DNA from 2 places in the Pseudarthrobacter sp. NPDC058196 genome. Region 2 is predicted to be linked to the other one. Evidence: predicted binding sites of a transcription regulator. Region 2 holds the regulator's gene; the other holds the start of a gene.
The links. The regulator LexA, encoded in region 2, represses DNA repair genes until DNA is damaged. The targets are predictions, from matches to a motif close to TCGAACANNTGTTCGA.

Region 1 (15,551 bases), on a different contig from region 2:
AGGTTCGGAGCGGCCGGGGTCCTGGCCTGGGATCCCGCCAGGGGAGTCCTCCTGCAGCACCGCGCGGTATGGAGCCACAACGGCGGAACCTGGGGCCTGCCCGGCGGAGCCCTGCACCAGGGCGAAGAGCCGGTTGACGGCGCCCTCCGGGAGGCCTACGAGGAAGCTTCCGTTCCGCCTGACAATGTCGAAGTCCTTTTTACCTCCGTGCTGGACCACGGTTACTGGTCCTACACCACTGTGGCGGTCCGTGTCCGGGAATCCTTTGAGCCGGTAATCAGCGATCCGGAGAGCATTGCCCTGCTGTGGGTTCCGGTGGCTGAAGTCCACGGCATGGAACTCCACCCCGGTTTCGCGGCCGCCTGGCCGGACCTGCTGGCACAACTGGAGGCCGGCGAATCCTGGTAATCGGCGGCCGTGCTGCCGGTTCCTAGTAGCCCTCGCCGTACTCGGCAGTGACCAGGATGGGCAGGTGGTCCGAATTGCCGCGCGGAAGGGTTTCCACGCTGGCGATATCCAGGCCCAGGGAGGTGGCGAAGTCGAAATGGCCCTTGAAAACCTTGTACCGGGTGTAGGTGCGCCGGTTGCTCAGGGAGAGGGCATATCCGGAGTTCTTCATGTGCATATCCAGGTTCTTGGTGAAGAACGGATAGTTGAAGTCGCCCACCATCAGCGTCATGAGGCCCTTGCCCATGCTCAGCAGCTCGGCGTGGGCCGCGTGGATCTGCTTTCGCCGCAATGAGTTCGACGCCGTCAGGGGCGCTGCGTGGAACGAGCCGATCACCAGTTCGTGTTCGGTCTCGTTGTCCATGACCCGGGTGCCGATCAGCCGCTCATGGGCCGGGGCAAGGACCCTGTCGTGCATGGATTTCTTCAATGCGAAGGACTGCGTATCCAGCGCCGTGAACCTGCTGGTCCGGTAGTAGATGGCCAGGCCCAGCCTGTTGCCCTTGGTGGCGTCCGCCAGATGGAGGGGGCCCAGGGTCTCCGGGAGGTCGCTGGCATCCACCTCCTGCAGGCACAGCGCATCGACGTCGTGATTCCGTGCCAGGGCGAGAAGTTCGCCGCTTGCGGCATGCTTGCGAAGGTTGTAGCTGATGACGCGCATGAAACACCTCTTTTGAGGGTTGCTGACAGGACCAGTTCCTGAGTGTAGTCCGCTTGGCTGTTGTACCCGCCAACATTTCGTTGCCTTCCGCGTCGCGGCGCACCGACTGGCGATAGGGTTAGTGGCAATTCACTGAATTTTGCGTAAGGGGCCAGCTTTGACTGCAGACCTGCCTGAACTCGCCGAGGGCAACTTCTATTACCAGGAACTGGGCGGTGGCCGGTTCCGTTCAACCATCCACGCCCAGGGCGCCTGGAACGCCCACGAGCAGCACATGGCCCCGGCCTCGGGCCTGATGGCAGACCTCCTGGAACGGCACCAGCCGCGCGACGACATGCGGATGGCCAGGATCAGTTACGAGATCCTGGGACTGATCCCCGGGGGCGGCTTCCGGATCGACACCACCACCCTGCGGCCAGGCAGGACCATTGAACTGGTGCAGGCCGAACTGGTGGCCGGCGGCCGTACCGCCATCCGTGCCACGGCGTGGCGCATGCTGACCAGCGATACCAGCCCGGTAGCAGAGGTCGAAGACACGGCCATACCCGGCCCGGACGAATGCAAGCCGTACGATGGTTCGGCGGTCTGGCCGGGAGGCTACATCCGTTCCCTAGAGATGCGGGTGGCTGAGGGGCACCGCCCCGGGGCCGGGAAGGTGTGGCTCCGCACCGAGCACCCGCTGACCGACCGGGCCGACAGCGGCGACCTGGCGCGGCTGATGGGCATGGTGGACACCGCCAACGGCATCGCCGCCAGGGTCCCGCCGGGCCAAGACAGCTATGCGTTCCCCAACCTGGACCTGCAGATCCACATGTACCGCCGGCCGGCAGGGGAGTGGCTGGGGCTGGACAACGCCGTTTCCTTCGGCTCTGACGGGATTGGCCTCACGTCCACGGTGCTGCACGACCGGCAGGGACCTTTTGGCCGGGCGGAGCAGATCCTCACCCTGCGCAGGACCTGACGTCGCCTCAGCCCTTCCTGTCCCGGAAAACCGGCCGGGCGGCTATGGTGCCTGAATGTATCGCTGAGTATCGTTGTGTATCGTTCGCGATTGACGAAGGAGTTCATCATGCGTGGTTCAAACCCTGCAGGCGGGTTCGGCGGGAACAACCTGGACGGAATGTGGCAGGCGGTCGAGGAGCTTCGCTCCCGATTCGAGAAACGGGCCGGAACCCGGGCCGGAAAGGGCGAGGTCCGGGCGGCGATTCTTGCTCTGCTCGCTGAGCGGCCAATGCACGGTTACCAGGTCATCCGCGAGATTGAGGAGCGCAGCGGCGGCAGCTGGAAGCCGAGCGCAGGGTCGGTCTACCCCACCTTGCAGCTGCTGGCGGACGAAGGGTCCATCAGGGCCGAGGAATCCAACGACCGGAAGATCTACTCACTGACCGATGCCGGCCGCGAAGAGGCGGCGGACCAGCACGGGTCCGCGCCATGGGATCCCGCTGCCCCCACCTACGGAACCGGCGGCGCCTCCCTTCCGAAGGCCGGGATCGAACTGGCCCAGGCCGCAGCGCAGGTGGGCCGGACAGGTTCACCAGACCAGGTACAGCAGGCGGTGGCGGTGCTCGACGAGGCCCGCCGGCGGCTGTACGCCATCCTCGCGCAGGACTGACCCGGGTGGCGCTGACCGTCCGGGACCGGGACGACCCGGCGTCGGCCGTACGGGAACACCGCGGCCGGTACCGGCGGATCCTCCGCTTCGCCGCCTGGCATCTTGCCACCACGTGGTGGTTCGAACTGCTCCTGCCCAGGGTGGGGCTGGGCCGGATCTCCGCGCGGACGCGGTCCCGCCGGATGCAGAACTTCGCACGCAGGTTCCACGACCTGGCCATCGACCTCGGCGGCCTGATGATCAAGGTGGGACAGTTCCTGTCCTCCCGGCTCGACGTCCTCCCGCCGGAAATCACCAAAGAACTCGAAGGGCTTCAGGACGAGGTGCCGCCGGTGGCCTTCCCGCGGATCGCCGCCCTGGCAGCACAGGAACTAGGTGCTCCCGTGGGCCGGGTCTTCGCCGCCGTGGACGAATCCGCGATTGCTGCCGCCTCCCTGGGCCAGGCCCACCGCGCCCGCCTGAATCCCCTGGACGCCGAAGATACGGGTCTGGAAGCCGTCGTCGTGAAAGTACAGCGTCCGGGCATCGGTGCGATCGTCGACGTCGACCTTGCCGCACTGCGGAAAGTGGCCGGCTGGCTCAGCCATGTGCGGCTCGTCTCCCGCCGCGCGGACATGCCGGCACTGGTGGAGGAATTCGCCCAGATCAGCCTGCAGGAGATCGACTACCTGCACGAGGCCGTCAACGCTGAACGCTTCGCCGCAGACTTTGCCGGCGACGCCAGGGTGGCAGTGCCGGATGTCGTCTGGGAACGGACCACCCGCCGCGTGCTCACCCTTGAGGACGTCACGGCCATCAAGATCACCGATGCGGGAGCGCTCCGGGCCGCCGGCATCGATCCGGCCTCGGTGGCCCCCGTCTTCGCGTCCATCATGTTCGACCAGCTCTTCACTAACGGGTTCTTCCACGCAGACCCGCATCCTGGCAACATCTTCGTCACGCCGGCCCCCGCGGGCGCGGGGGAACGCGGCTGGAAGCTGACATTTATCGACTTCGGCATGATGGGCGAGGTCACGGCCTCCACGCGCAGCGGCCTGCGGAAGCTGCTGATCGCCGCGGCCGCCCGCGATGGCAAGGGACTCGTGGCGGCGATCAACGACGTCGGCGTCCTGATGCCGTCGGCGGACGGCGCGGGACTGGAGCGGGCCATGAGCCAGCTTTTTGCCCGGTTCGGCGGCATGGGCTTTGCCGAACTCCGCGAGGTGGACCCCCGCGAGTTCCGCGACTTCGCGGTGGAGTTCGGAGACGTGGTCCGCTCGCTGCCGTTCCAGCTGCCGGAGAACTTCCTGTTGATCATCCGCGCCATGTCCCTGACCTCAGGGGTGTGCAGCGCCCTGGATGAGCGCTTCAACCTCTGGGACTCCGTGGAACCCTACGCGGCGCAGCTGCTGCGGACCGAACGCGGCAACGTGGTCCAGGACGTGGCCCGGCAGGCCCTCGATGCCGCCGCGACCGCGTTCCGCCTGCCGGGCAGGCTGGATGCCCTGGCCGGCAGGCTCGAGGCGGGATCGCTCGAGGTCGCAGTCCCGCGGCTGGAGCGGCAGGCTGCCCGGCTGGAGAGGGCGGCGCGGCGCTCCGGTTCGGCCTTGGTCTTCGGTGCACTGCTGGTGGCAGGCGCCATCGTCCGCGCTGACGACCTTGTCTTTGGCAACGTCCTGATGACCGTCTCTTCGTTTCCCCTGCTGCACGCCCTCTGGGCAGGGCGCCGGGGCCGTTAAGGCGTGTGCCGTCGTCGGGCGTAACCTAAGGGAGGCCTGTCCGCCGGCCGCCACCGACCCCAGGGAGTTCAGCAACAATGCACCACACCGGTACCGATGCCCGCCCGCTGACCGTGGTGCGGCAGGACGTATCCCTCGGCGCGGGACGGGACCTCGAATTCGGCCTGGAGCTGCTGGGCAGGGCCAGGGCAGGCAGCCTCGGTCCCACCCTGCGCCTGTACCGGCCCGCTCCCACTGTCGCCTTCGGGCAGCGGGACACCCGGTTGCCCGGCTTTGATGCGGCCGCCCGGGCCTGCCTGGCCAACGGATTTGAACCCTTGGTCCGCAGGGCCGGGGGAAGGGCCGCCGCCTACCACCAAGGCACCCTGGTGGTGGACCACATCGAACCGGACGCAGACGCGGTGGCAGGGTCCAAGGCCCGGTTCGGCTACTTTGGTGAACTCTTCGCAGAGGCCCTGCGGAGCATCGGGGTCCAGGCTGGGGTGGGGGAGATCCCCGGCGAATACTGCCCCGGCGAGTTCAGTGTGCACGGAACCGATGCGTCGGACAGCTCCCGCCGGGTGAAGCTGGTGGGCACCGCGCAACGGGTGGTTTCCGGTGGCTGGCTCTTCAGCTCGGTGATTGTGGTGGAGGATTCCGCCCCGATCCGGAAGGTGCTCACGGACTGCTATGCCGCCCTCGGCTTGGCCTGGGACCCGTCCACGGCCGGTGCCGCCGACGATCTGGTGCCAGGGCTGGATGTGGCGGCCGTGGAGCATGCCCTCCTGGAAACGTATGCGGGCCACGCCACCCTGGAAACTGCTTCCTTCAGCAGCCTGGGGGCGTGACCCGCATCAGTTCTTCGGCGCGAAGCCGGGTGTCTCCAGCCGTTCAGGCAGCGAGCCTGCTCTGGACCTCGGCGGCCGACGGGTTGGTGGCTGCGGAACCGTCCGGGAACAGGACGGTGGGAACGGTGCGGTTGCCGCCGTTCAGCTTCTCCACGAGTTCGGCAGTGCCGTCGACCTCTTCGATGTTGATTTCCGTGTAGCCGATGCCCTTTGCATCCAGCTGCTTCTTCAGCCGGTTGCAATAGCCGCACCAGGTGGTGGAAAACATGGTGATGGTGCCGGATTCGGGAGTGAAGTCCACGCGGATCTCCTAAACGTCGCTTGAAAGGTTTCCTTACGGTCAACGGTAGCGTGGCCGTCGGTATTCCCGGGCTTTCCGGGGCCGCGGGGCGCCTGGATGACAGTATGTGGCGCCGGTGGCATGCTGGTCCCATGTGTGGACGCTACGTAATTGCACGCGCCGTGGGGGACCTCCTGGCGGAGTTCGACGCCGAGCTGGAGGACGAGGTGAGCATCCCGCCGTCGTGGAATGTAGCCCCTACGGACGCCGTTCCCATCGTGCTGGAGCGGCTGGTGGAGGACGCTGCGGGGGCCCGGCAGGTGCGGCAGTTGCATGTGGCCCGCTGGGGCCTGGTCCCGTCCTGGGCCAAGGATCCCGGGATCGGGTCGCGCATGATCAACGCCCGCAGCGAATCGGTGCTGGAGAAGCCCGCGTTCAGGAAGGCAGTGAAGTCGCGGCGTTGTGCCGTTCCCGCCGACGGCTATTACGAATGGAAGCAAGGGCCCGGCAAGTCCAAGCAGCCCTATTATGTGCACCCCGGCGAGGGGCACGAGCTGGTATTCGCCGGCCTGTATGAGTGGTGGAAGGATCCGTCCGTTCCGGAAGGTGAACCGGGGCGTTGGCTGTTGTCCACCTCCATCCTCACTGCGGATACTCCACCGCCCGGGACTGAATCCACCATCTTCGGAAAGCTGACGGAGCTGCACGACCGCGTGCCACTGCCCATGGACAAAACCACCACGCAGGCGTGGCTGGACCCTCAGGCTGACGACGCTGCCGCCCTTGTGGACCTGGTGCGGGCCGGGGTCAAAGAAGCTGCCGCCGACTGGCACGTGGAGTCCGTGGGCAAAGACGTGGGTAACGTCCGCAACAACGGACCGGACCTGATCCGCCCCGTGGAGGCCCTGTTCTAGCAGCCCCGCCGAGGGTGCGGACGGCCATCACACGGTGACCGTGCCGGCGTCGTCCACGGTCCAGGTGGGGTTGTAGGCGACTTCCCAGCGGAAGCCGTCAGGGTCCGCGAAGTACCCCGTATAGCCGCCCCAGGGCTGCGTGACGGGTTCGGCGATGATAACGGCGCCCGCCCCCGCGGCCTCTTCCATGACCCGGTCCACGTCCATGGCGCTGCCGAGATTATGGCTGAGGGTGATGCAGGGAACCCCGTCCGGCGGGCTGACCCCTGCTTCCGCCTGCATCTGCCGGGCGTCCCATAGGGAGAGCACCAGTCCGTGGTTCACCTGGATGAACAGCACCTCTCCGGCAACTTCGCGGTGGACCGGCCAGCCGAGGCCGTCGACATAGAAGGCCCGCGACCGGTCAACGCTGCGGACACCGAGGGAGATAAAGTCGACTCTGGGCTCCATGCTTCGATACTGTCAGATGATGGCGACAATTCAAGGAAACGATCGGGATGCCCAGGCCGACAAGGAGCAGCTTGCAGCTGTCCGGGTTGCCGTCGATGAGGTGGATGAACAGATTGTCACCCTCATCGCCCGCCGCGAACGGCTGATCCGGATCGCCGGAACGCTGAAAGGCGACGACGCCGAGGTACGGGCCCCCGGCCGGGTGGAACGGATCATCGAGCACGTCCGGGCCGCGGCAGAGAAAAAGGACATTGACCCGGACATCGTCGAGTCAACCTACCGGGCCATGATCTCCGCGTTTATTGAGCTCGAACTGAAGATCCATAAGGAAAACAGCTAAGGAACCCCTACAGGGATTCCTCCACCGGAACCCCATGCTGGAACTCCCGTCCGTCGGCCTCGCTGAAGGCTGACAGGACGTGTCCTTTCCCGAGCCCGTTCAAGGCAGTGGCGGGAAAGCTTCCGGTGATGGTGCTTTCCGAGTGGGATACGCCGGACAGGTCGTAGTCTTCCTCGATTCCCTGGTCCCGGTTGAACGCGTAGCAGGCAATGGCCTCCCCGTTCATGAATTCAATGCACAGCCGCCGCTGCGTGGAATAGTCCGGTGTGGCGCCCATCAAGCCCACCACGTAGGCGCCGGAACCCGGAATGGCGCCATCGATATTGAACGTGGCCACCAGGGTGGAGTCCTGGGTCTTGATGCTTGCCTGCTTCAGGAGTGCGTCATCGGTACTCATGCCATCATCCTGCTCCCTGACGCACGCTCCGTCCACCCCCGCCTATGTTTTGCCGCTTGCCCGGCGTAGACTTTATTTATTCGAACACATATTCGAATCTGGCAATTGGGAAGTACCGTCCGGGAGGCGCGCATGGGCATGTTCAGCGAGTCCATTGACGTGGCATGTTCCCCCTCCGGGCAACCAGAATCGTTAACGTGGGCAGGCAGGAACTACCTCGTCTGCGCCGAACCCGTCCGGTGGTATGAACGCCGGCAGTGGTGGGCTGAAGACGCCAGGGCACCCCTGGGCAGCGGCCCAGGCGTGGTGGACCACGAAATCTGGCGCATCCAGGTGCTTCCCGCTGCCGCGAACAATGCTTCTGAACCCCTGACCCTCGACCTCACCCGGCATGTTGGCAGCGGCCGGTGGCGGCTGTTGAGGATCCATGACGCCCTGCGCCCCAGAACAGCATGAGCTTCACCCACTTACACGTTTCCACAGCATTCAGCGCCCATTACGGCGTCTCCTGGCCGGAGGAACTTGCGCAGGCTGCCGCAAGCGACGGTGCCACTGCCTTGGCCTGCACCGACAGGGACGGCCTGTACGGCACCATCAAGCACCTTAAGGCCTGCCTGGCTGCGGGCATCGACCCCATCGTGGGGGTGGACCTTGCGGTCTTCGACGACGACGGGGACCACCGCACTCAGGTAGCCGGTCGTGTGGTGGTGCTGGCCCGCGGGCACAACAATGGTGCGGGGTACCGTGCCCTGTGCCGGCTGGTTTCCGACGCCCACGCCCGGACTTCCGGGAAGGCCGGGGGAACAGTGCCGGTGGCTGTCACCCGTGCCGAATTGGCCTCCCGTACCCTCGACCCTGCAACACTCAAGCCGGTGCTGGCCGTCCTGATTGGACCGGATTCCGACGTCGGCAGGGCCATGGGAGGACGGCGTTACCTCCGCCCCCGAACCCTTTTCAAACAATGGCTGGATGCCATGCCCGCGGGAACCGTCGTTGCAGAAATCGTCTCCCAGCTCAGCGCCCCCGGCTTTCCCTTCAGCACGGCCCATGCTGTCCGCATGCTCCGGCTTGCCGAGGAACACCACGTTCCCGCCATCCTCAGCAACGCGGTGCGGTATTGCGCTGCGGACGGGGCGCCCACCGCGGATGTCCTGGACTCTGCCCGGACCCTGAAGTCGCTGCCCGAACTGGCGGGGGAACCGCTGCTCCAGCCCACCGGCCAGGGGTGGCTGAAAACCGCGGAACAGATGCTCGGCCTGGGCAAGGAAATCATTTCCGCAGCAGGGTATGGGACCGCCGACCTAAAGCAACTGATGGCACAAACCGAGGCGCTCGCCGACCTCTGCCGGATGGACCCCACCACGGACATGGGGTGGAAGCAGCCCGTGGTGCCGGAGGCATCAGTCATTGGCATCACCCGGGATCCGCATGTGGAACTCATCCAGCGGTGCCATGCGGGAATTGGCAGGCGGTTCCCGGGGATCGGCGGACACGACGAAAAAACGATGCTGGCACGGCTGGAGCATGAGCTGGGGATCATCCGGAACCTGGGCTTCTCGTCCTACTTCCTGACAGTGGCAGAGGTATCCCGGATGATCCAGGACATGGGAGTCAGGGCGGCAGCCCGTGGGTCCGGGGCGTCCAGCCTGGTCAATTACCTGATCGAGGTCAGCCACGTAAATCCCCTGCAGCACGATCTCATCTTCGAACGGTTCCTCTCCAACGACCGGGCCACGCTGCCGGATATCGATATCGACGTCGAAAGCGCTGAACGACATAACGTCTACCGCCAAATCTTCGAACGCTTCGGCTCCGAGCGCGTCACCCTGATGAGCATGCAAAACGGGTACCGGGCCCGCGGGGCAGTGCGCGACGCCGGGATGGCGCTGGGGATGGACGACGACGAGGTGGGGGAGATCGCCAAGCAGTTGTGGCGGTTCTCGGCCAGGAAATTCCGGGAAGCGCTGCAGGAAAAACCCGAGCTCAAGGAGTTCGCCGGCCGGGTGCAGCATCGGGACGCTGACGGAAACCAGCAACTTGACCTGCTGGTGGACCTGACCGAGAGGCTTGACCGGCTGCCCCGGCACATCTCGATGCATCCCTGCGGTGTAATCCTGGGAGACGCCACGCTCCTGGACCGCACCCCGGTCCAGCCAAGCGGCCTGGGCCTGCCCATGAGCCAGTTTGATAAACACGACATGGACCCCATGGGAATGCTCAAGCTCGATGTCCTCGGTGTCAGGATGCAGAGCGCCATGGCCTTCGCTGTCCGGGAAGTGATCCGCCTGCATCCGTCCAAGGCCGAGGTGGTTGCTGAGGGCCGACACCCCGCAGGTCCGGATGGCAGCGGACCTGACTACATCACCGCTGACGGCCTGATCGACCTCAACGCCGTCCCACTCGATGACGAACCAACCTATGAGCTGATCCGCAGCACCCATACCCTGGGGTGTTTCCAGATCGAATCCCCTGGCCAGCGGGAACTGATTGGAAAGCTGGCGCCCCGGGAGTTCAACGACCTCATTATCGACATCTCCCTGTTCCGGCCGGGACCCATGAAATCGGACATGGTGCGTCCCTTCCTGGAACACCGCCATGGTTTCGCTCCTGAGGTGTATCCGCACCCGGACCTCAAACCCGTTCTCCAGGAAACCCATGGAGTGACGGTCTTCCATGAGCAGATCCTCAAGACCTTCGACGTCATGACCGGGTGCGGGCTGGCCCGCGCGGACGAATTCCGGCGCGCCCTCGGCAACGAAGCCCTGGAGGCGGCGGTGGAGGAATTCTTCCGCCGCGAAGCCCGTGTACGCAATTACGCTCCAGAAGTGGTGGACAAGGTCTGGGGAACCCTCAAGGCATTCGGCAGCTTTGGTTTCTGCAAGGCCCACGGTGCCGCCTTTGCCGTACCCACCTACCAGTCGGCCTGGCTCAAGACCCACCATCCCGAAGCGTTCCTGGCCGGACTCTGGGAGCACGATCCCGGAATGTATCCCAAGCGTCTGTTGGTTGCCGAAGCCCGGCGGCTCGGCATCCCCATCCTGCCGCTGGACATCAATCGCAGCCAGGCCCAGTACCGGGTGGAACGGGTGGAGGAAGGCAAGGACCAGGGAAAATTGGGCATCCGGCTGAGCTTGAACGGAATCTACGGCCTCTCAGCGACAGAATTGAAGCGGATTGTGGCCGGGCAGCCCTACGACTCACTGGCGGATCTCAGGGCGCGCTCGCGGCTCAGCAAGCCCAGCATCAGGCGCCTCGCGCAATTAGGCGCCTTCGATTCGCTGCACCGTGAAGCGGGAGGCCACGCCAACCGGGCAGACCTTGTACATCACCTCCAACAACTCCAAACCGGCAAAGGGGCGCGGAAGGGCGTGGAAGTCCTGGAAGGCCAGCTGTCACTGCCGCTGGGCGATGTTGAACTGCGGAACATCAAACCCGGACTGCCGGCACCAACCCTGGTGGAAAACGTCAGGGCCGAACTCGATCTCATGGCCGTCGATGTCAGCGGCCACCTGATGGAAAGCCACCGGCCGTTGCTGGACAGGCTCGGCGTCACCACAGCCGACTCCCTCCTCAGCCTGCGCAACGGCACCGAGGTCCTGGTAGCCGGTGTGCGGGTGGCAACCCAGACCCCTCCCATGCGCGGCGGCAGGCGGGTGGTGTTCATCAGCATCGACGACGGCACCGGCTGCGTGGACTCGGTATTCTTCCATGAGGCCCAGGAGAGCGCAGGGCCCCTCCTTTTTGGTACCCGTTTGCTGCTGATCCGGGGTACCACCAGGAGGACCGGCCCACGGGGCATCAGCCTAAGCGCGAGCATGGCCTGGGACCTGGCCCGGACCGGGACTTTGCCGTTCCCGGAATCAACACCGCCTCCGGACTCTGATGGCCCGCATCCCCTGGATGGCATCAGCAGGGCGCTGGCCATTACCGGTTTCAGCGGCTGAATCCTCCCACCGGCACCGTGTGCCGCGTTGGTCGGCCCCTCACGAAACCGATAGCATTGACGGTGGCTGGCTGTGGTCCCCGTATGCCACAAGCTATGAAGCCTGAACTTTGAATAGGAGACACCCGTGTCAGATGCCCAGCAGATCACCCTTCTCGTCGATGGCGAAGAGACCGTGGTGACTACCGGGACAACCGGTGCGGAACTCTTCTTTGAGCGCCGTGATGTTGTTGTAGCCCGCGTCAACGGCGAACTGAAGGACCTGGACCAGGAACTTCCGGGGGGCGCCGAGGTGGTGGGCGTCACCATCGATTCACCCGACGGCCTGAACGTCCTGCGCCACTCCACCGCCCACGTGATGGCCCAGGCGGTGCAGCAGTTGCGTCCCGACGCCAAGCTTGGCATCGGTCCCTACATCACCGATGGTTTCTACTTCGACTTCGACGTTGCCGAGCCCTTCACCCCCGAGGACCTCAAGACCCTCGAAAAGATGATGCAGAAGATCATCAACCAGAACCAGAAGTTCGTCCGCCGCGTGGTCAGCGAAGACGAAGCCCGGGAGGCCATGAAGGACGAGCCCTACAAGCTCGAACTTCTCGGCAAGAAGAACGATGCCGCCGAGGCTGGTGAGGGCGTCAACGTCGAGGTCGGTGCCGGCGACATCACCATCTATGACAACGTGGAGCGCAAGGAAGGCGCCACCGTCTGGTGCGACCTCTGCCGTGGCCCGCACTTGCCCAACACCAAGCTCATCTCCAACGCATTCGCCCTGACCCGGTCCTCGTCCGCTTACTGGCTGGGCAACCAGAAGAACCAGCAGCTGCAGCGCATCTACGGCACCGCGTGGCCCACCAAGGACGCGCTGAAGGCATACCAGGAGCGCATCGCCGAGGCCGAACGCCGCGACCACCGCAAGCTCGGCTCCGAACTCGACCTGTTCTCCTTCCCGGACGAGCTTGGCTCCGGCCTGCCGGTCTTCCACCCCAAGGGCGGCATCATCCGCAAGGAGATGGAGGACTACTCGCGGCAGCGACACGTCGAGGCCGGCTACGAGTTCGTCTACACCCCGCACATCACCAAAGGCCACCTGTACGAGGTCTCGGGACACCTGGACTGGTATAAGGACGGCATGTTCCCCGCCATGCACGTGGACGCCGAACTCAACGAGGACGGCACCGTGCGCAAGCCCGGCCAGGATTACTACCTGAAGCCGATGAACTGCCCCATGCACAACCTCATCTTCCGCTCCCGCGGCCGGTCCTACCGCGAACTGCCGCTTCGGCTGTTCGAATTCGGTTCGGTCTACCGGTACGAGAAATCCGGTGTGGTGCATGGCCTGACCCGCGTCCGCGGCATGACACAGGACGACGCCCACATCTATTGCACCCGCGAGCAGATGAAGGACGAGCTCACCAAGACCCTGACCTTCGTCCTGGACCTGCTCAAGGACTACGGGCTGAACGACTTCTACCTGGAGCTGTCCACCAAGGACCCGGAGAAGTACGTGGGCGACGACGCCACCTGGGAGGAAGCCACCAGGACCCTCGCCGAGGTGGCGCAGGAGTCCGGGCTGGAACTGGTGCCGGACCCGGGCGGAGCGGCCTTCTACGGACCCAAGATCTCCGTGCAGGCCAAGGACGCACTGGGCCGGACCTGGCAGATGTCCACCATCCAGCTGGACTTCAACCTGCCCGAACGGTTCGAACTTGAATTCCAGGCCGCTGACGGTACCCGCCAGCGCCCCGTGATGATCCACCGTGCGCTGTTCGGATCCGTGGAGCGGTTCATGGGCGTCCTGACCGAACACTACGCCGGCGCGTTCCCCGCCTGGCTGGCCCCTGTCCAGGTGGTGGGCATTCCCGTGGCGGAGGCCTTCAACGAGTACATGTTCGACGTCGTCGACGAGCTCAAGGCGGCGGGCATCCGCGCCGAGGTGGATACTTCCTCGGACCGGTTCCCCAAGAAGATCCGCACGGCCAGCAAGGACAAGATCCCGTTCGTGCTCATCGCCGGAGGCGACGACGCGGAGGCCGGAGCCGTGTCCTTCCGCTTCCGGGACGGCAGCCAGGACAACGGCGTGCCTGTGGCCGAGGCGGTCAAGCGGATTACCGAAGCCGTCCGTAACCGGACCAGCTAGCCGAACGGAACCAGGACAGTGCAGGAGAACACAGGCGCAGGGTATCCAGGTGATGCCGGCGTTACCGACGACTTCGACCTCGCCGGTGTCCCGGACGCCTTCCAGCGCCTGTGGACTCCGCACCGCATGGCCTACATCAAGGGCGGCCAGCACCAGTTCAAGAATGAAAACGACTGCCCGTTCTGCCTTGGCCCCGGCCGCACCGACGAAGAGGCGCTCATCGTCTACCGCGGCAGGACCTGCTACGTGGTGCTGAACCTGTTTCCCTACAACCCCGGCCACCTGCTGGTATGCCCCTACCGGCACATCCCGGACTACACGGACCTGACCCTTGAGGAAACGGCCGAGTTCGCCGAGCTCACCCAGACGGCCATGCGGGTCCTGCGCAAGGTTTCCAATCCAGGCGGCTTCAACCTCGGCATGAACCAGGGCGTTGTGGGCGGGGCAGGCATTTCCGCCCACCTGCACCAGCACATCGTTCCGCGCTGGGGCGGCGACGGCAACTTCTTCCCGATCATTGCCCAGACCAAAGCCATCACCCAGACCCTCGACGAGGTCCGGCAACAAGTGGCTGACGCCTGGCCCGGGGAATCGGATGCTGAATAGGCACGCCCGCGGATTCTTCACCGCACTGTTCACCCCGCTGGCCCGCTGGCTGCTTCGGATGGGCGTTTCCCCTGACGCGGTTACCATCGCAGGAACCCTTGGCGTGGCTGTCGGGGCTTTGGTGTTCTACCCGCTGGGCCAACTCTTCTGGGGAACGGTCTTTATCACGGCATTCATCTTCTCCGACGTCCTGGACGGCATCATGGCCCGGATGCAGAACGTGAAGAGCCGCTGGGGCAACTTCCTTGACTCCACCCTCGACCGCGTCGCCGATGGCGCACTGTTCGCCGGGGTGGCCGTCTGGTTCTACACCGGTGGCAACAATGCCATCATCGCGACGGCGGCTTTGGTTTGCCTCGTCCTGGGCATGGTTGTCTCGTACGCCCGCGCCAAGGCCGAGTCGCTGGGGTTCACCGCCAATGTGGGGATCGCCGAGCGGGCCGAACGCCTGGTATCCGTCCTGGTGGTCACCGGCCTTACGGGGCTGGGCCTCCCGACGATGGTGCTCCTGGCAACACTGGTCCTCCTGGCGGCGGCAAGCCTTGTGACGGTGGTCCAGCGCATCACTTCCGTGCGCCGGCAGGCGTTGGCAGAGCCCACGCCCGCAGATTAGACATGATTAAGCCTGCCGTGCGGCGGGGGACTAGTATATAAGTGCCCGGTCAAGCGACCCGGCAATCCGTGCGTGCACCTCCGGCAGCTGCCGCCGCATGCCCGGCGAAGATCATCTGTCTACCCATAGGGGTTTTTGTGTCTACACCTGATGTAAGCAACGAGGCCGGTTCCTCCGCGAACAGCGTCACGGGCAGCAGCCGCGTGAAGCGCGGCATGGCCGAGATGCTCAAGGGCGGCGTCATCATGGACGTCGTCAACGTCGAGCAGGCCCGCATCGCCGAAGACGCCGGTGCCGTGGCAGTCATGGCGCTGGAGCGTGTTCCGGCCGATATCCGTGCCCAGGGCGGCGTGTCCCGCATGTCCGATCCGGACATGATCGACCAGATCATTGACGCCGTGTCCATCCCGGTCATGGCCAAGGCCCGCATCGGCCACTTCGTCGAGGCCCAGATCCTGCAGTCCCTCGGCGTCGACTACATCGACGAGTCCGAGGTCCTCACCCCGGCCGACTACGTCAACCACATCGACAAGTGGAACTTCAAGGTTCCCTTCGTCTGTGGCGCCACCAACCTCGGTGAGGCCCTGCGCCGCATCAACGAGGGCG
Region 2 (15,551 bases):
GGTGATGGCCGGCCTCAGCATCTCCAACGTCGTCGGAGTGCCCTTCGCCACTTGGCTGGGCCAGGCCTTTGGCTGGCGGCTGCTGTTCATCCTGGTGGGGTGCATCGGGCTGCTGGCACTGGTGCTGGTCTGGATCTATGTACCGTTCCAGAAGACGCACCCGGACGCGAGCATCCGGCGTGAACTAGGCGCCCTGAAACGGCTCCAGGTTTGGCTTGCGCTCTTGGTGGGAATCGTCGGCTTTGGCGGCTTCTTCGCCACGTATACGTACATCGCCCACACCATGACCAACGTGGCCGGAATCCCGTCGACCCTGATCCCGGTGGTGGTGGCCCTCTACGGACTGGGCATGGTGGCCGGGAACCTCATTGGCGGCAGGCTGGCCGACAAGTCGGTGATGGGTACCCTCTACCGCGTCCTGCCCGCCATAGCAGTTGCCCTGGTGCTCTACGCCGTGGCAGCACACTGGGCATGGAGCGCACTGGTCATGGTGTTCGTAGTGGGGGCCGCCGGTTCCATGCTGATCCCCGCCCTGCAGACCCGGCTGCTGGACGCGTCACCGGATGCGCCTTCACTGGCCTCCTCGCTCAACCACGCCGCGCTCAACGTCGCCAATGCCCTGGGAGCCTTCCTCGGCGGCCTTGTCATCGCCCTCGGCTGGGGCTTCGTGGCTCCGGCGCTGGTGGGCGCCGTGCTCGCCGTCCTCGGCTTCGGCGTCGCACTGCTCAGCGGCCTGCTGGAGCGCAGGCGTCCGCTGGCGGCCTGATCCGCCCGCTGCGTTCAGGGTCCGGGCGCCGGTGCGGCCGGTTCCTGGCCGCCGGCAGCGGCCGGGCGGTGCAGGTCCGGCTCCAGGTAGATTACGCGGGCTATGGGCACTGCTGCCCGGATCCTTGCCTCGCAGTCATCGATGGCCGTGGCGATCTGCTCTCCAGTGGCGGCGCGGCTGACCGCTATCTTGGCTGCCACCAGCAGTTCTTCCGGGCCCAGGTGCATGGTCCTGAGGTGGATGACGCGGCCGCCGTCCGATTCGATGGCAGCCCGGATGCCTTCCACGTCCGCCGTTGTGGCCGATTCACCCAGCAACAACGACTTCGTTTCCAAGGCCAGTACGACGGCGATGGACACCAACAGCAGGCCGATCATTCCTGTGCCGGCAGCGTCCCACGCCCCGTCGCCGGTCAGCAGGGTCAGGCCGACTCCGGCCAGGGCGAACAGCAGGCCCAGGAGGGCACCGAAGTCCTCGAGCAGGATCACCGGCAGTTCGGGCTGCTTGGCACTGCGCACGAAAGTGACCCAGGACTGGTTGCCGCGCGTGTGGTTCGACTCCTTGATGGCAGTCCGAAAGGAATAGGACTCGGCGATGACGGCACCCACCAGGACGGCCAGCGGAACCCACCAGAAGCCGCCTTCGATGCCGTGCGGGTGCTGGAATTTCTGCCAGGCCTCATAGAGGGCAAAAAGGCCGCCGACGCTGAACAGCACGATGGAGACGATGAAGGCGTAGATGTAGCGCTCCCGGCCATAGCCGAAGGGGTGCTCAGGGCTGGCGGCCCGCTGTGACTTCTTGCCGCCGAGGAGCAGCAGCAACTGGTTTCCGGAATCGGCCACGCTGTGGATGGCTTCGGCGAGCATCGATGAGGACAGTGTCAGGAGGTAGGCCAGGAACTTCATGACCGCGATGGCCAGGTTCGCGGCCAGTGCCGCCACTATTGCCTTGGTACCACCATGTGCAGCCATGGGGCTTCACCTCTTCGCCGGTTCTTCGCAGTCGGATGGTGCAGGATCCGGCCGTGGCCACACCCCGTCAATACCGTACCTGGAGCGCCCCTAACGATGCAGCAACGGCGCAGGCCCGACTACTGACTTTGGGGGGTGCTTATGTTAGCTTGAGGCTCATCGGGACTATTAATCCCGGTCACAATAAGGAGGAGACATGGGTTTTCTTGCTTGGATTATTTTGGGCCTGATTGTCGGGGCCATCGTTAAGGCCGTTATGCCCGGACGGGTTGGCGGCGGCTGGGTCACCAGCCTCATCCTTGGTGTTGTTGGTGCCATTGTTGGCGGCTGGATCGGCAGCCTCCTTTTCGCCAAGGGCGATATGGGCTTCTTCGACCTCGGCACGTGGATTCTCGCTATCGTCGGTGGCCTCCTTGTCGCCGGCATCTACGGATTCGTCACCGGACGCGGAAAAGCCACCCGCGCGCCCTGACCACTCTGTCGCCACATAACCACAGGGCCCCGGATCTCCGGGGCCTTTCTTTGTGCCCGGCCGCCCCTTGGTGGGCGGCGCCCCTGCTCCCTAGCCGGCGGGTACCTGTTCCGGAACTGCCCCGTCCCGGCGTTGGGACCTGGCGCTGGCATAGAGGCAGACGGTGGCGGCGGTGCCCAGGTTCAGGCTCTCCGCATCCCCGTAGACAGGGACAGCCACCCGGTGGTCGGCCAGGGCCAGTTCTTCCTCCGACAACCCCTGTGCCTCGTTGCCGAAGAACCACGCGGTTGGCCCGGCCAGGTCGTATGCGGATTCCGGGCCCTGTCCGGTGAGCCTGCGGCGGGCACTCTCGTCCTGGAGAACGTCCAGGTCCAGCTGTCCGTAGCCATCCGCGGCGAGGATGCCGATGCCGCGGGCCTTGCAGGCGGCAGCGAGTTCCGCCGGGTCGGCAGCCAGGACAACGGGCAGGTGGAACAGGGAGCCGGCGGTGGAGCGGACTGCCTTGGGATTGTAGATATCGACGCTGGACGCGGTGAACACCACGGCGTCGGCCCCGGCGGAATCGGCGGCGCGCAGCACCGTTCCGGCGTTACCGGGATCCCGGACCTGGCAGAGCACTGCTACCAGGCGCGGTCCGGCGTCGAGCACGTCGGCCAGGGAGACGTCCACGAAGCGGCAGACGGCCACGATTCCCTGGGGATTGACCGTGTCGGCCATGGCCGCGAGGACTTCATCGGTGGCCAACCTCGCGGTGGTCCCCTCGGCAAGCTCCTCGAACTCGGGAAACCGGTCCAGGCAGCTTTCGCTCGCATAAACGTCCGTAACGATGCCCGGGGCTCCGGCCGCGAGGCGCTGCTGGTGCAGCTTGAGGGCCTCACGCACGGCCTGCGGCCCCTCAGCAAGGAACTGGCCACGCTTTAAACGGGCCGGGCGCCCTGCAAGTTTTGCCACGTCCCTGACCCGATCGGCTCGGGGGTTGGAAAGTGGAAAATCTTGCGGGCGCCCGGTGTCGTTCATACAAGAAACTGTAGTAGCTGCTGCCACCAGTTCCTGAACCGGCCCCTCGGAGAGGAGCACTGCGCGGCCTCTAGGCTGCGGCGACCTTCTTGGCGGAGGTGTCAGCCGGCAGGGAGTCCTTGGCCACCTGGACCAGCGCGGCGAATGCGTTGGCGTCCGAGACGGCGAGCTCGGCCAGCATGCGGCGGTCAACCTCGACCTCAGCGGCCTTCAGGCCCTGGATCAGGCGGTTGTAGGTGAGGCCGTTGGCGCGGGACGCAGCGTTGATGCGCTGGATCCACAGGCGGCGGAAGTCGCCCTTCTTCTTCTTGCGGTCACCGTAGCTGTACACAAACGAGTGCAGCAGCTGCTCTTTGGCCTTGCGGTACAGGCGCGAACGCTGTCCGCGGTAACCCTTTGCCCGTTCAAGGACAACCCGGCGCTTCTTGTGGGCGTTTACCGCCCTCTTCACACGTGCCACGTGCGTACTCCTTCGAAAATCTGATCCCAAGCATCTGTTGCCGGAAATCCGGCGGCCTGAGAAGGCTGTTTGGCAGAAGACGAACCGCCAGGGGGCGGCCCATCAATAAACTTGGAAACTAGATGCCGAGCATCTTCCGGATGACCTTGGCATCGCCCTTGAAGACGATCTTGTCGCCGGCGAGGCGGCGGGTCAGGCGGCTGGACTTGTGCTCCAGGTAGTGGCGGCGGTTGGCCTGCTGGCGGCGCAGCTTGCCGCTGCCGGTCAGCTTGAAGCGCTTCTTAGCACCACTGTGGGTCTTCATCTTCGGCATGGGAACCGATCTCCTTACGTTTCTGCGGGCCCTGGGGCCGGCAGTTCTATCGCGCAGCCGCCCCTGCGGGCAGCATGCTGGTTGCTGACTGCCGGAGGGCGGAACCTCCGGCAGCTGTGAACTAGTTGGTCTTCTTACCCGCCGGCTTGGGCACTGCTTTGGGGGCAGGGCGGGCAGCAGGCTTCGGTGCAGCAGGCCTGGCCACCGGCTTCGGCGGTGCAGGCACGGCAGCGGGCTTCGGCGCCGCTGCCGCCGGCTTGGCGGCAGTCGCGGGCTTCGGCGCTGCGGTGGCAGCCTTCGGAGCCTCCTGCTTCGGAGCCTCCTGCTTCGCAGCAGCAGCCTTGGGGGCCGCAGCCTTAGGTGCTTCCTGGCGGGGAGCCGGGGCAACCTTGGGAGCTTCCTCCTTGGCAGTTTCCTGCTCGGGGGCAGTTTCCTGCTCGGGAGCCGGTGCAGCAGTCGCCTCGACGGCGGCAGTTTCCTCCGGAGCCGTGTCCGGTTCGGTGGAAACGGTAAACCCTTCCGGCAGGAGGTCGGCCAGTGACTGGGTCATGGGCGCCTGGTCCGTGCCGGACGTGTCCACCCGGCCGGAGGCCTTGGCTTCGTTCTGTGCCTTCGCCTCGGCGCGCTGGGTGGCGCGACGGGCTTCAGCCTTGGCTTCGGCCTTGTTCTTCAGCGGACCTACAACCATGACCATGTTCCGGCCATCGATGCGGGGGCTGGACTCCACCACGCCCACTTCGGCGACGTCGTCCGCGAAGCGCTGGAGCAGGCGGATGCCCATTTCCGGACGCTGCTGCTCACGGCCACGGAACTGGATCATGGCCTTGACCTTGTCCCCGGCGCCGAGGAAGCGAAGGGCGTGGCCCCGCTTGGTCTCGTAGTCGTGGGTGTCGATCTTGAGGCGGAAGCGAATTTCCTTCAGAACAGTGTTCGTCTGGTTCTTCCGGGCCTCACGTGCCTTGACCGCGGCCTCGTACTTGTACTTGCCGAAGTCCATCAGCTTGCACACCGGAGGCTTCGCCTGAGGTGCAACTTCAACGAGATCAAGGTCGGACTCGGCAGCCAGGCGCAGGGCATCCTCAATACGGACGATTCCTACCTGTTCACCTGCAGGGCCGACCAGCCGCACCTCGGGGACGCGGATACGCTCATTGATTCTTGGCTCGCTAATGTTAAAGCTCCTGTGTTTGTTGTTGTGTCCGGCAAATAGAGAAGGCCCCCAATTGCCGGAGCAATCGAAGGCCTCAGATAGGTTGGCAAAGCCGCCCCCGAAAACGGGAAGCACGCGCACAGTTCCGGCTTCTACCGGTTCCATGCCCAACCAGGTACCCGGCAACCTTTCGTCCCCCAGCGGTTCGCAAGGAACCAGGGAAACAGCGGCTGACGCGGGTGGGAGAGAACTCCGCTTGCAAACTGCATGCCATTCTACAGAAAAAATTCCCGCCAACGCCGCGAAGCGCTGCTGGGAACCCCATCGTTTGGAACGATCTCTGAAATAACGACATCCAGTCGGTCTGTGTCAAGCTTACCAGTATGAGCACCTCAGACAGTAATTCGTACGTCTTCGAGCCCGCTGACGCAGGCGCGGACGTTTCACAGCAGATCCGCGACATCTCGGAGGTTCCCGCCATCGAGGTCATTACCACGGCCGCCGTGCACCTCATGAGCGCCGCCGCCGTGAAGCTGGGCCTCGCCGCTGAAGACAACGCAGCCGAACTCAAGGACCTGGACGAGGCCCGGAAACTGATCACCGCCCTGGCCGGCCTGGTCACCGCGGCCGCCCCGGAAATCGGCTCCCAGCACGCCGGACCTTTGCGCGATGGCCTCCGGTCCCTCCAGCTCGCCTTCCGTGAGGAGTCCCTGATTCCCGATGCTCCGGGCAAGGGCCCGGGCGAAAAGTACACCGGGGCCGTGAACTAGCGCCGGACTCCCCCACGCACCGCCCGACGGCGGGACGACCATCCGAGGTCGTCCCGCCGTCGTCGTATCCCCGGGATCATGTCCCGCGGCTCGTCCACACGGGTGGCGAGCAGTCGCAGGAAGTGGTTCAGGCGGCGGCTCTGCGCCGGCGCCGCTGCAAGGCCAACCCCACCAGGCACAGCAGCACACCCGCGCCCCCGACCGAGACGAAGCCGCCGGAGGGGCCCATCAGGTCGATGAAGATGCCAGCGAGCGGCGAACCGAGCGCAACCCCGGCCGTCAAGGCCGAGCCGTACCACCCCATCGCCTCTCCGCGCCGCTCCTCCGGGACAAGGTCCGCCACCTTCTCGGAGGCCGCCGAGAGCACCGGAGCACAGAGCAGCCCGGGCAGGACGGAGACGAAAGCCAGCGTCCAGGTGTCGTGGGCGAGGGCCATGGGCAGCGTCAGTGCCGCCATGCCCAGCAGCAGGAGGACGGGCGGGACAGGCCGGTGCATGGCGCCGTAGATGACCCCACCCACCACGGAGGCGGCGCACCAGAAGACGAAGACGATGCCGATTTCGCTCTGGTGTCCACCAATTTCCAGGGCAGCAACAATGCCAACGTCGGTGCCGCTCAAGACCATGCCGGCGCCGGCGGCAACCGCGAAGAGGGCCGCCACGGTGGCGGTGAACCAGGAGAAGCCCGCCAGCCTTCCCTGCGAGCCCTCCTGCGGGGCAGCGGCGCCTGCGGGCGCCAGTTCCGCGGCGGCTTCCTGGACATGGGCCGGGGCGGTGGAGACGACGGCGGCCTCCGCCGCGTGCTGCTCGTCAACGGCGCGTCCTGCTCCCTGGTCCGCACTGCGGGTGGGCGGGTTGAACCACATGAGGAACAATCCGGCCAGCGACGTCGCTATGCCCACCACGGTCAAGCCTGCGGTGGTGAACCCGCTGGTGGCCACGACGGCGCCCGCCGCCGGGCCGATCATGAAAACCATTTCAGTGGTGATGGCGTCCAGGGCAAACGCCGTACGGCGCTGGTCGCCCTCGGCAAGGACGCCCAGTGACTGCCGGACGACGCTGAAGATGGGCAGTGTGAGCAGGCCGCCGACGAAGACGAGCGGCAGGAGCCACTGGTATGACACGTGGGGCACCACGGACCAGATGATGGTCTCCGAGATCACCGACGGAATCAGCGCCGTCCGCAGGCCCACGGTGTCGACGCGCCGGCCACGCCAGGGTGCGCCAAGGGCAATGCCAATGGTCATCACCGCCGCGGCGGCGCCGGCCGCGGCGTAGCCCTGGCCCAGGGTCAGGACGATGTGCAGGGTGAGCAGCACTCCGGCAGCCGAGTGCGGGATCCGGGCAACCATGCCCACCAGCAGCAGCCGCCGGATGGGCCGGACGGCGAGCAACTCCCGGTAGAGAGCGAAATTCACGAAGCGATCCTTCAGGGTCTGCCCCGGCGCGGGCGGGGGTCGCCCATCCGGCCGGCAGCTAGTCGGGAGCGCGCCTGAGCTTGATGTCCAGGGAATCGACGCGCTCCCCAAACAATACATTCCTGGACCACTCCGCCTGCAGGCCGGCCACCAGTTGCTGGACCCCGGCGGCGTCCAGCCCGTCCTCGAGGTAGAGCACCACCTGGAGTTCGGGTCCGGCGCCGCCGCCGGGAACCACGGCGCCGTCGGCAGCAGTGGCGGACACTCCCCTGCCAGGCAGGAGTTCGATGCCGCGGACCGCGGGAAACACGGAGGCGGCACGGCCAAGTTCGCCCGCAAGCTCAGCGTCCTCGTAGGACGGGACCCAGCGGTGCTGCTTGGCCAGGGCCCAGACCGCCGGGCGGCGGGCCACGAAGGTGAAGTCGGCCCCCGGGTCCAGGACCAGGAGTTCGGCGCCCTCAGCGACGGCAGAGAGCGCGGCGCGGGCCGCGTACACGGCAACCGGCCGGGCGGCGGGGTGCCAGGCTGAGAGCGCGGGGGCGGAGGTGAACGCCGGGAGCGCCGTCCGGCCGTCGGCGGCCTTCAGCGTGACCAGGGCCATGTCTGCCTGCTTGTCGGCGTGCAGGCCGTGATCCGTTTCCGCTTCTTCAGCCAACTGCGCCACGATGGGGATGAACACCCGGGCCGTCGCCAGTGCGGAGACCACGCCGGCTTCACTGCCGCTCCCCTGCCGGAGTGCGGCGACGGCGGCGAGGTAGCCGGCGTCGGCCGTGCCGTCGTCGTCCTCGAAGTTGTGGATCTTACCGTCTTCACCGGCGAGGCTGCGCCCGGCCCACGGCCGGCCCGCGGAGTCTGCGGGCCCGCCGGCCCCGGCAAGGGCTGCGGCGATATGTCCGGGCAGTTGGCGGGCTGGGAGATGTCCCGGTTCCTCGGCGTTGGGCATTGGCTGGACCTTCCGGGCGCCTAGCGCCGGCCGGCGACGTCGAGGGCTTCGGGCAGCGTGAAGGCCCCGGCGTACAGGGCCTTGCCCACGATGGCGCCTTCCACGCCCAGCGGCACCAGCGAGCGGAGGACCTTGAGGTCATCGAGGCTGGAGATGCCGCCGGAGGCGACCACGGGTTTGCCGGTCTTCTCCACCATCTGGCGCAGGAGTTCAACGTTGGGTCCCTGCAGGGTGCCATCCTTGGTCACGTCGGTCACCACGTAGCGGGAACACCCGGCCTCCTCAAGGCGGCCCAGCACGTCCCAGAGGTCCCCGCCTTCCTTGGTCCAGCCCCGGCCGGCCAGCGTGGTCCCCCGGACGTCCAGTCCGACGGCGATCTTGTCGCCAAAGCGTTCGATGGCCCGGCGGGTCCACTCCGGATTCTCCAGCGCAGCGGTGCCCAGGTTGACCCGGGCCACGCCCAGGTCCAGGGCTGCTTCGAGGGACTCGTCGTCGCGAAGGCCGCCGGAGAGTTCCACTTTGATGTCCAGCCGGCCCACCACGTCGCGGAGCAGGTCCGCGTTGGAGCCGCGCCCGAACGCCGCATCCAGGTCCACCAGGTGCACCCATTCGGCGCCCTGCTGCTGCCAGTTCAGCGCCGCGTCCAGGGGCGTGCCGTAGCTGGTTTCACTGCCTGCCTCCCCCTGGACCAGCCGGACGGCCTGCCCGTTGACGACGTCGACGGCTGGCAGCAGTTCAAGGACCGGCAGGTCATGTGCGGTGGTCATACTCATCCTCAGTGTTGGTTCTTCGGGACAGGGGCAAGAGCGAAGCAGCCGGCATCAACGGCGCCGGCCGGCGGGGTCAGCTGGCAGGCAGCGTGAGCAGGTAGGCGGCCAGCAGCGACATGGCGGCCAGGACGTAGAACGACACCTGGGTCCAGAGCGGCTTGTGCTGCTGCCGGAACGAGATGCCGCCGCCAATCAGGATGCCGGCGAGGCCCATGAGAAGTACTGACCACATCTAGGCGCCGCTGCCGGCTTCGGCCTGGGAGGTGCCGTGGCTGGTTTCCCCGGCAACGGGTTTGCGGAGGCCTTCCACCCAATTGCGCAGGAGCCGGGCGCCGGCGTCGCCGGACTTCTCGGGGTGGAACTGGGTGGCACAGAGCGGCCCGTTCTCCACGGCGGCAATGAAGGGGCCGCCGTGCTCGGACCAGGTGACCAGGGGTGGCGCCATCCGCGGCTGGATCACTTCAAAATTCCACTCCTGCACGCCGTAGGAGTGCACGAAATAGAACCGTTCGTTTTCGACGCCGGCGAACAGCTTGGAGCCTTCGGGCACCTTGACGGTATTCCAGCCCATGTGCGGGACAACCTCGGCGCGCAGCGCCTCCACCTTCCCGGGCCATTCACCGATGCCCTCGGCTTCGGTGCCGTGTTCCACGCCGGCCTCAAAAAGGACCTGCAAACCCACGCAGATGCCCAGCACGGGGCGTCCGCCGGCCACGCGCCTGCCGATGAGCCGGATGCCGTCCACGGCCTTGAGTTCGCGCATCACGGTCTCGAATGCGCCGACGCCGGGCACCACCAGGCCGTCGGCGTTGAGCACGTCTTCCGGTTTGGCGCTGAGGATCACTTCCGCACCGGCGCGCTCCAGGGCGCGCACGGCCGAGCGGACGTTCCCGGAGCCGTAGTCGAGCACCGTCACAGTCGGCTTGCCCTCGGGCGACGGGAGCTTCTGCGAGGCGGTGGGATCGATGATCGCTCCGTCCTTGAGGACCTGGCCGCTCACAGCGCACCCTTGGTGGACGGGATGCCCTCGACGCGGGGATCGGGTTCGACGGCCGCGCGCAGGGCGCGGGCGAAGGCCTTGAACTGCGCCTCCACAATGTGGTGCGGGTCCCGGCCTGCCAGGACGTTCATGTGCAGGCAGATGCCGGCGTGCAGCGTGATGGCTTCGAAGACGTGGCGGGTCAGGGAGCCGGTGAAGTGGCCCCCGATCAGGTGGTACTCCTGGCCTGCCGGCTCGCCGCCGTGGACCAGGTAGGGACGGCCGGACACGTCCACCACTGCGTTGGCGAGGGCCTCATCAAGGGGCACGGTGGCCTCGCCGAACCTGCGGATCCCGGCCTTGTTACCCAAGGCGGTCCGCAGGACTTCACCGAACGTGATGGCGACGTCCTCCACGGTGTGGTGGACGTCGATGTGGGTGTCACCAGTTGCTTTGACGGTCATATCGATCAGCGAGTGCTTGCACAGCGCGGTCAGCATGTGGTCGTAGAACGGCACCGAGGTGTCGATGTCGGACACACCCGTTCCGTCGAGGTTGATCTCCACGAGGACGGAGGACTCGCTGGTGGCGCGCTCCATGCGGGCGGTCCGGGCCGCAGCCGTGTTCGATCCGGTTGAACTCATGGTGAAGGATCCTTAGTGGGAGAAGGAGTGGTTCAGGGCGTCCAGCGCCGCAGTATCAAGTCTAGGCGGGAAGCGCGGCGTGGCCCGCAAGGATGCGTTCCAGGGACGTGAGGAAAGCCGTGGTTTCGGCCTCAGTGCCTGCTGTGACCCGCAGGTGGCCGGGAATTCCCACGTCCCGGATCAGCACGCCCGCCTCCAGCAGTTCCTGCCAGACCTGGTGCGGGTTCTCCAGGCCGCCGAAGAACACGTAGTTGGAGTCGGACGCCGCAGGCTTCAGGCCCATCCTGGTCAGCTCAGCCACAATGCGGTCGCGCTGCTGCTTGATGTCCTGCACATCGGCCATCAGCGCTTCCCGGTGTTGGAGGGCCGCCAGTGCGGTGGCCTGTGTAATGGCGGACAGGTGGTAGGGCAGGCGCACCAGTCGCAGGGCATCGGTGACCTCCGGTGCCGCGGCCATGTAGCCAAGGCGGGCCCCGGCAAGGGCGAAAGCCTTGCTCATGGTGCGGGAGACGATCAGCCGCTCCCTGCCGGGCAGCAGCGTCAGTGCGCTCGGGGTGCCGTCGTGGGCGAACTCGTGGTACGCCTCGTCCACGATGACGATGGTCTGGCTTGGAACACCGGCCTCGTAGACAGCCTCGACGACATCCAGCCCCAGGCCGGTGCCGGTGGGATTATTTGGTGAACAGAGGAACACGATGTTTGGCTGCAGCTCCCTGACCTGGCGGGCAGCGGATTCTGCGCTGAGGTCGTAGCCTTCCGCCCGGACACCGGTGATGTACTCGGTGTCCGTGCCGCTCGCCAGCAGCGGGTACATGGAGTAAGTGGGCGGGAAGCCCAGGGCGGTGCGGCCCGGGCCGCCGAAAGCCTGGAGGATTTGCTGCAGGACCTCGTTGGAGCCGTTGGCGGCCCACAGGTTGGTTTCGTCAAGGCCGTGGCCAAGGTATTCCGCCAGGGCCTTGCGGAGATCGGTGAACTCCCGGTCCGGGTAGCGGTTGAGGCCCGCGGCCGCCTCCGTCACGGCCGCGCTGATTGCGGCCCGCACGTCCGCGGGGACACCATGCGTGTTCTCGTTGACGTTCAGGAGAATGGGGACGTCCAGTTGGGGCGCCCCGTAGGGAGTCAGCCCGCGAAGGTTGCTGCGGAGGGGTAGCCGGTTCAGGCGTTCTAGCTGGTCGTTCACCTGAACAGTTTAGTTGCCGTGGCAACTACCGGAAAATGTGACACCTTAGGCCCCCTCGGACACGGCCTGGACGAGGAACTGACGGAAGCCTCCGAGGGGCGCCCGGCGGCGGTCGCCCGGCCGCCGCTCCGCGGCGACCACCCAAGGGCAGCTCAGTGGCTGGGGACGAAGAGCTGCTGCCCGGGCAGGACGGCACCGGCAGACAGGTTGTTGAGCTGGACAATGTCCGCCACGACGTCGCGTGCATCCCGGTTCGGAGCCACGGCACCGGCGATGGACCACAGGGACTGGCCTGGTTGGACGGTGACCGTCACCGTGGGTGTCACGGCGAGGTCCGCGGCGGAGTCGGAGGCCTTGGCCGGGGAGTGGAAGAGTCCCGCCAGTGAGAGCAGCAGAACCGCGAGGAGAATCAGCGGCACTCCCACAAGGACGATCCGGCCCCGCCGGGTCAACCGAAGCGGCGCCGGTGATGGCGCAGGTCCGGCACTGATCCGCCGGTTGACGGACGTGTGGCGCTCCCCGACGAGGTATTTCGGACGGGAAACGTGGGAAAGAGTTAAAGCTGACATGAACTGAGCCCTCCTGGACCTGCCGTGCTGCCCGGGTGTCCGCCGCTGCCGTCCTAACTGCCCTGCCGGAATGTCGATCGTTTCCGGCCAGGTCTTCGAACAGGCCATGCAATGGTTAGAACACATATTCGAACTTTGCTTACTAAGTTTTAGCACCTATCAACGAACAATGTCGAGACTCGCTAGAACAAATGTTTGAAAAAGCAATGTGGCTGGCCTAGCTTGGAAACCAAGAACAACCACCACTGAAGTTGAACAGCAGGGTCTGACAATGACAGCGGTGACCCTTCACGCAGCGCCGGGGAACGGCGCAAGGCGGAAGATCCGGCGGCAAGCGAAAGGCATTGGCGAACATGGCAGCAGCAGCCGCCGGGGGCAGGACGGCCCCGCAACCAAAGAGGACTCCGAAGGGGCTTACCCCGCGGCAGAAGAAGATCCTCGAGACCATCCAGCGGTCCGTCAATGACAACGGCTACCCGCCCTCGATGCGCGAGATCGGCGATACGGTGGGCCTGGCGAGCTTGTCCAGCGTGACCCATCAGCTGTCGCAGCTGGAGAAGCTGGGCTACCTCCGGCGCGACCCGAAGCGGCCGCGGGCCATGGAGGTGCTCATGCCCCTCACGCTCGATAGCGGCGTCGGGAAGCCGATTGCCGCGTCAGCGCCGCAGGCGCCCGGCGCCACCGTAACGGAACTGCCCACGGCGCTGGACACCGCCATGGTTCCGCTCGTTGGCCGGATTGCCGCCGGCGGTCCCATCCTCGCCGAGCAGCTCGTTGAAGATGTCATGCCGCTCCCCCGCCAACTTGTGGGCCAGGGTGAGCTGTTCATGCTCAAGGTGGCCGGAGACTCCATGGTGGACGCCGCCATCTGCGACGGAGACTGGGTAGTGGTGCGCCGCCAGGCGGACGCCGTCAACGGTGACATCGTCGCTGCCCTGCTCGATGACGAAGCAACCGTCAAGACCTTCCGCCAGCGGGACGGCCACACCTGGCTGCTTCCGCAGAACACGCAGTACGAACCCATCCTGGGCGACCACGCGACCATCATGGGCAAAGTGGTTTCGGTGCTGCGGTCCCTCTGACACCGCGTGTCACCCCGGCCGCGGCAGGCCCCTATCCTGAGGCCTCCGCGCCGAGCCTGGTGAGTGCGGCCAGCGCCTTGCTGCGGTCCGTGGTGGACCAGAATGGCGGCAGAGCGGCCCGCAGGAAGCCCGCGTAGCGCTCGGTTGCCAGGCGCGAATCCAGCACCGCCACCACCCCTTTGTCGCCTGTTGACCGGATGAGCCGCCCGGCGCCCTGGGCCAGCCGGATGGCCGCGTGGGTAGCCGAAACGGACATGAATCCGTTGCCGCCGGCCTGGGCCACGGCCCGTGACCGTGCTGTCATGAGGGGATCGTCCGGCCTGGGGAAGGGAATGCGGTCGATCACCACGAGCCGGCAGGACCCGCCTGGAACGTCCACCCCCTGCCACAGGGACATGGTCCCGAAGAGGCAGGTGTCCGGTTCGTCGGCGAACTGCTTGACCAGGGCGGTCATGGTTGACTCGCCCTGGCAGAGCACGGTCATGTCGAGCTTGGGCCGCAGGGCGTCGGCGGCTTCCTCCGCGGCGCGGCGCGAGGAAAAGAGGCAGAGGGCACCGCCACCGGATGCTTTGATGAGCGCCTCAAGCTCCTCAAGAGCTTCCGGCGAAACACCCCGGCCGGGTTTGGGCAAGTGGCCCGCCACGTAGAGGATGCCCTGTCTGGGGTAGTCGAATGGTGAGCCGACGTCCACGCCCGTCCAGCTGGGAGCTCCGTCGCCTATCAGCCCCAGTCCGCCCGCTGCCGGTTCGAACGCGGACCCGATGGCCAGGGTGGCAGAGGTCAGCACAACAGTGTGGCCGGCGAAGAGCCCTTCCCTGAGCCGCCCGGCAACGGACAGCGGGGCGATGTTGACCAGGACCGGCGCATTCTCGTCAGGCTGGGAGTAGCCCTGGCCGGGGTCGAAGGTGCTGGCGCGGGAGAACCAGACCACTTCGCGGTTCTCCCGGGCGGCCAGCAGCCGTTCGCACAGTTCCAGGATCAGCATGAGGCGGGATCGGGCGAGTTGCCGCCCGCCGTCGGCTGTGGTGTTGCTGTCCCCCTTGGAATCGGACAGTGCCGCGCGGCAGGCCTCGCGCAGCTGGTCCACGCAGTCCAGCTGTTCGTCGTTCAGGCCGTTGGGCAGCAGGCCGTTCGGCGCCCCGGTGAGGGCCAGCTCAAGGTTGGCGGCTGCGGCGTTCAGGGCGTCAACGGTGATGGCCGTGTGCTTGCGGGCACCTGATGCGGCGGCGTGCACCATGGCGACGGACAGCTGCCCGGACACCGCGCCCGTGACGCGGTCCTGCAATTCGTGTGCCTCGTCCACCACCACGACGTCATACTCGGGCAGCACGGCGAGCCCCTCGAAGGCGCTGACGGCGAGCATGGCGTGGTTGGTCACCACGACGTCTGCCTCGGCGGCGTCCTGCCGGGCCAGTTCACTGAAGCACTCAGCAGCCATGGGGCATTTTTGGGCTCCCAGGCATTCCATGGAGGTCACGGACACTTGCCGCCATGCACGGTCGGTCACGCCGGGCAGGAGCTCGTCACGGTCGCCGGTGGCCGTTTTTTCGGCCCACTCCCGCAGCCGCACCACTTCCCTGCCCAGCTGGGAGGCAGCACCGCCCACAGAGGCGGCGAAGTGCGGCACGCTGGTGTCCTCGCCCAGGGAGAACAGCTGGCCCTCCGAAGGTTCCTCGGAAGGGAACCCGCCTTCCACCTTGTGGCGGCAGACGTAGTTGGACCGCCCCTTGACCAAGGCCACTTTGACGGGCCGCTCCAAGGCCGGGGTGATGTTCTTCAGGAGCCGGGGCAGGTCCCTGCCCACGATCTGGGTCTGCAGGGCCAGCGTGGCCGTAGACACCAGTGCGGGCTTATTGCTTTCCAGGGCGTGGGCAATGAGCGGTACCAGGTAGGCCAGCGACTTTCCGGTACCGGTGCCGGCCTGGACCAGGAGATGGTTGCCTGTGCTGATGGCCCGGGCCACCTGGCGGGCCATTTCGTGTTGTCCGGTGCGGCTTTGTCCGCCCATGCCGGCGACGGCGCGGTCGAGCAGTTCCAGGACGAACTGC

Region 1: ACFVVC_RS00790 (DUF6504 family protein) is a predicted target of LexA. The motif match lies at 7,727-7,742, and genes of this name have one in related genera.

What each region holds. Positions count from the first base shown of each region.
Region 1 covers NZ_JBHVVN010000001.1:150,968-166,518, forward strand. Annotated here, with positions in the region: gene ACFVVC_RS00735 (NUDIX domain-containing protein) at 1-408, shown strand, start outside; gene ACFVVC_RS00740 (endonuclease/exonuclease/phosphatase family protein) at 431-1,108, opposite strand; gene ACFVVC_RS00745 (thioesterase family protein) at 1,266-2,069, shown strand; gene ACFVVC_RS00750 (PadR family transcriptional regulator) at 2,178-2,720, shown strand; gene ACFVVC_RS00755 (ABC1 kinase family protein) at 2,726-4,438, shown strand; gene ACFVVC_RS00760 (biotin/lipoate A/B protein ligase family protein) at 4,516-5,265, shown strand; gene ACFVVC_RS00765 (mycoredoxin) at 5,309-5,566, opposite strand; gene ACFVVC_RS00770 (SOS response-associated peptidase) at 5,698-6,459, shown strand; gene ACFVVC_RS00775 (VOC family protein) at 6,487-6,909, opposite strand; gene ACFVVC_RS00780 (chorismate mutase) at 6,926-7,249, shown strand; gene ACFVVC_RS00785 (hypothetical protein) at 7,257-7,646, opposite strand; gene ACFVVC_RS00790 (DUF6504 family protein) at 7,779-8,102, shown strand; gene ACFVVC_RS00795 (DNA polymerase III subunit alpha) at 8,099-11,590, shown strand; gene thrS (threonine--tRNA ligase) at 11,717-13,726, shown strand; gene ACFVVC_RS00805 (HIT family protein) at 13,745-14,332, shown strand; gene pgsA (phosphatidylinositol phosphate synthase) at 14,322-14,945, shown strand; gene pdxS (pyridoxal 5'-phosphate synthase lyase subunit PdxS) at 15,083-15,551, shown strand, end outside.
Region 2 covers NZ_JBHVVN010000008.1:31,782-47,332, forward strand. Annotated here, with positions in the region: gene ACFVVC_RS12680 (MFS transporter) at 1-766, shown strand, start outside; gene ACFVVC_RS12685 (cation diffusion facilitator family transporter) at 781-1,737, opposite strand; gene ACFVVC_RS12690 (GlsB/YeaQ/YmgE family stress response membrane protein) at 1,934-2,209, shown strand; gene ACFVVC_RS12695 (TrmH family RNA methyltransferase) at 2,300-3,226, opposite strand; gene rplT (50S ribosomal protein L20) at 3,297-3,686, opposite strand; gene rpmI (50S ribosomal protein L35) at 3,805-3,999, opposite strand; gene infC (translation initiation factor IF-3) at 4,121-5,128, opposite strand; gene ACFVVC_RS12715 (DUF1844 domain-containing protein) at 5,533-5,919, shown strand; gene ACFVVC_RS12720 (MFS transporter) at 6,047-7,336, opposite strand; gene ACFVVC_RS12725 (SseB family protein) at 7,395-8,279, opposite strand; gene priA (bifunctional 1-(5-phosphoribosyl)-5-((5-phosphoribosylamino)methylideneamino)imidazole-4-carboxamide isomerase/phosphoribosylanthranilate isomerase PriA) at 8,300-9,046, opposite strand; gene ACFVVC_RS12735 (hypothetical protein) at 9,123-9,281, opposite strand; gene hisH (imidazole glycerol phosphate synthase subunit HisH) at 9,282-10,049, opposite strand; gene hisB (imidazoleglycerol-phosphate dehydratase HisB) at 10,046-10,672, opposite strand; gene ACFVVC_RS12750 (histidinol-phosphate transaminase) at 10,734-11,852, opposite strand; gene ACFVVC_RS12755 (LysM peptidoglycan-binding domain-containing protein) at 12,005-12,421, opposite strand; gene lexA (transcriptional repressor LexA) at 12,775-13,503, shown strand; gene ACFVVC_RS12765 (ATP-dependent DNA helicase) at 13,535-15,551, opposite strand, start outside.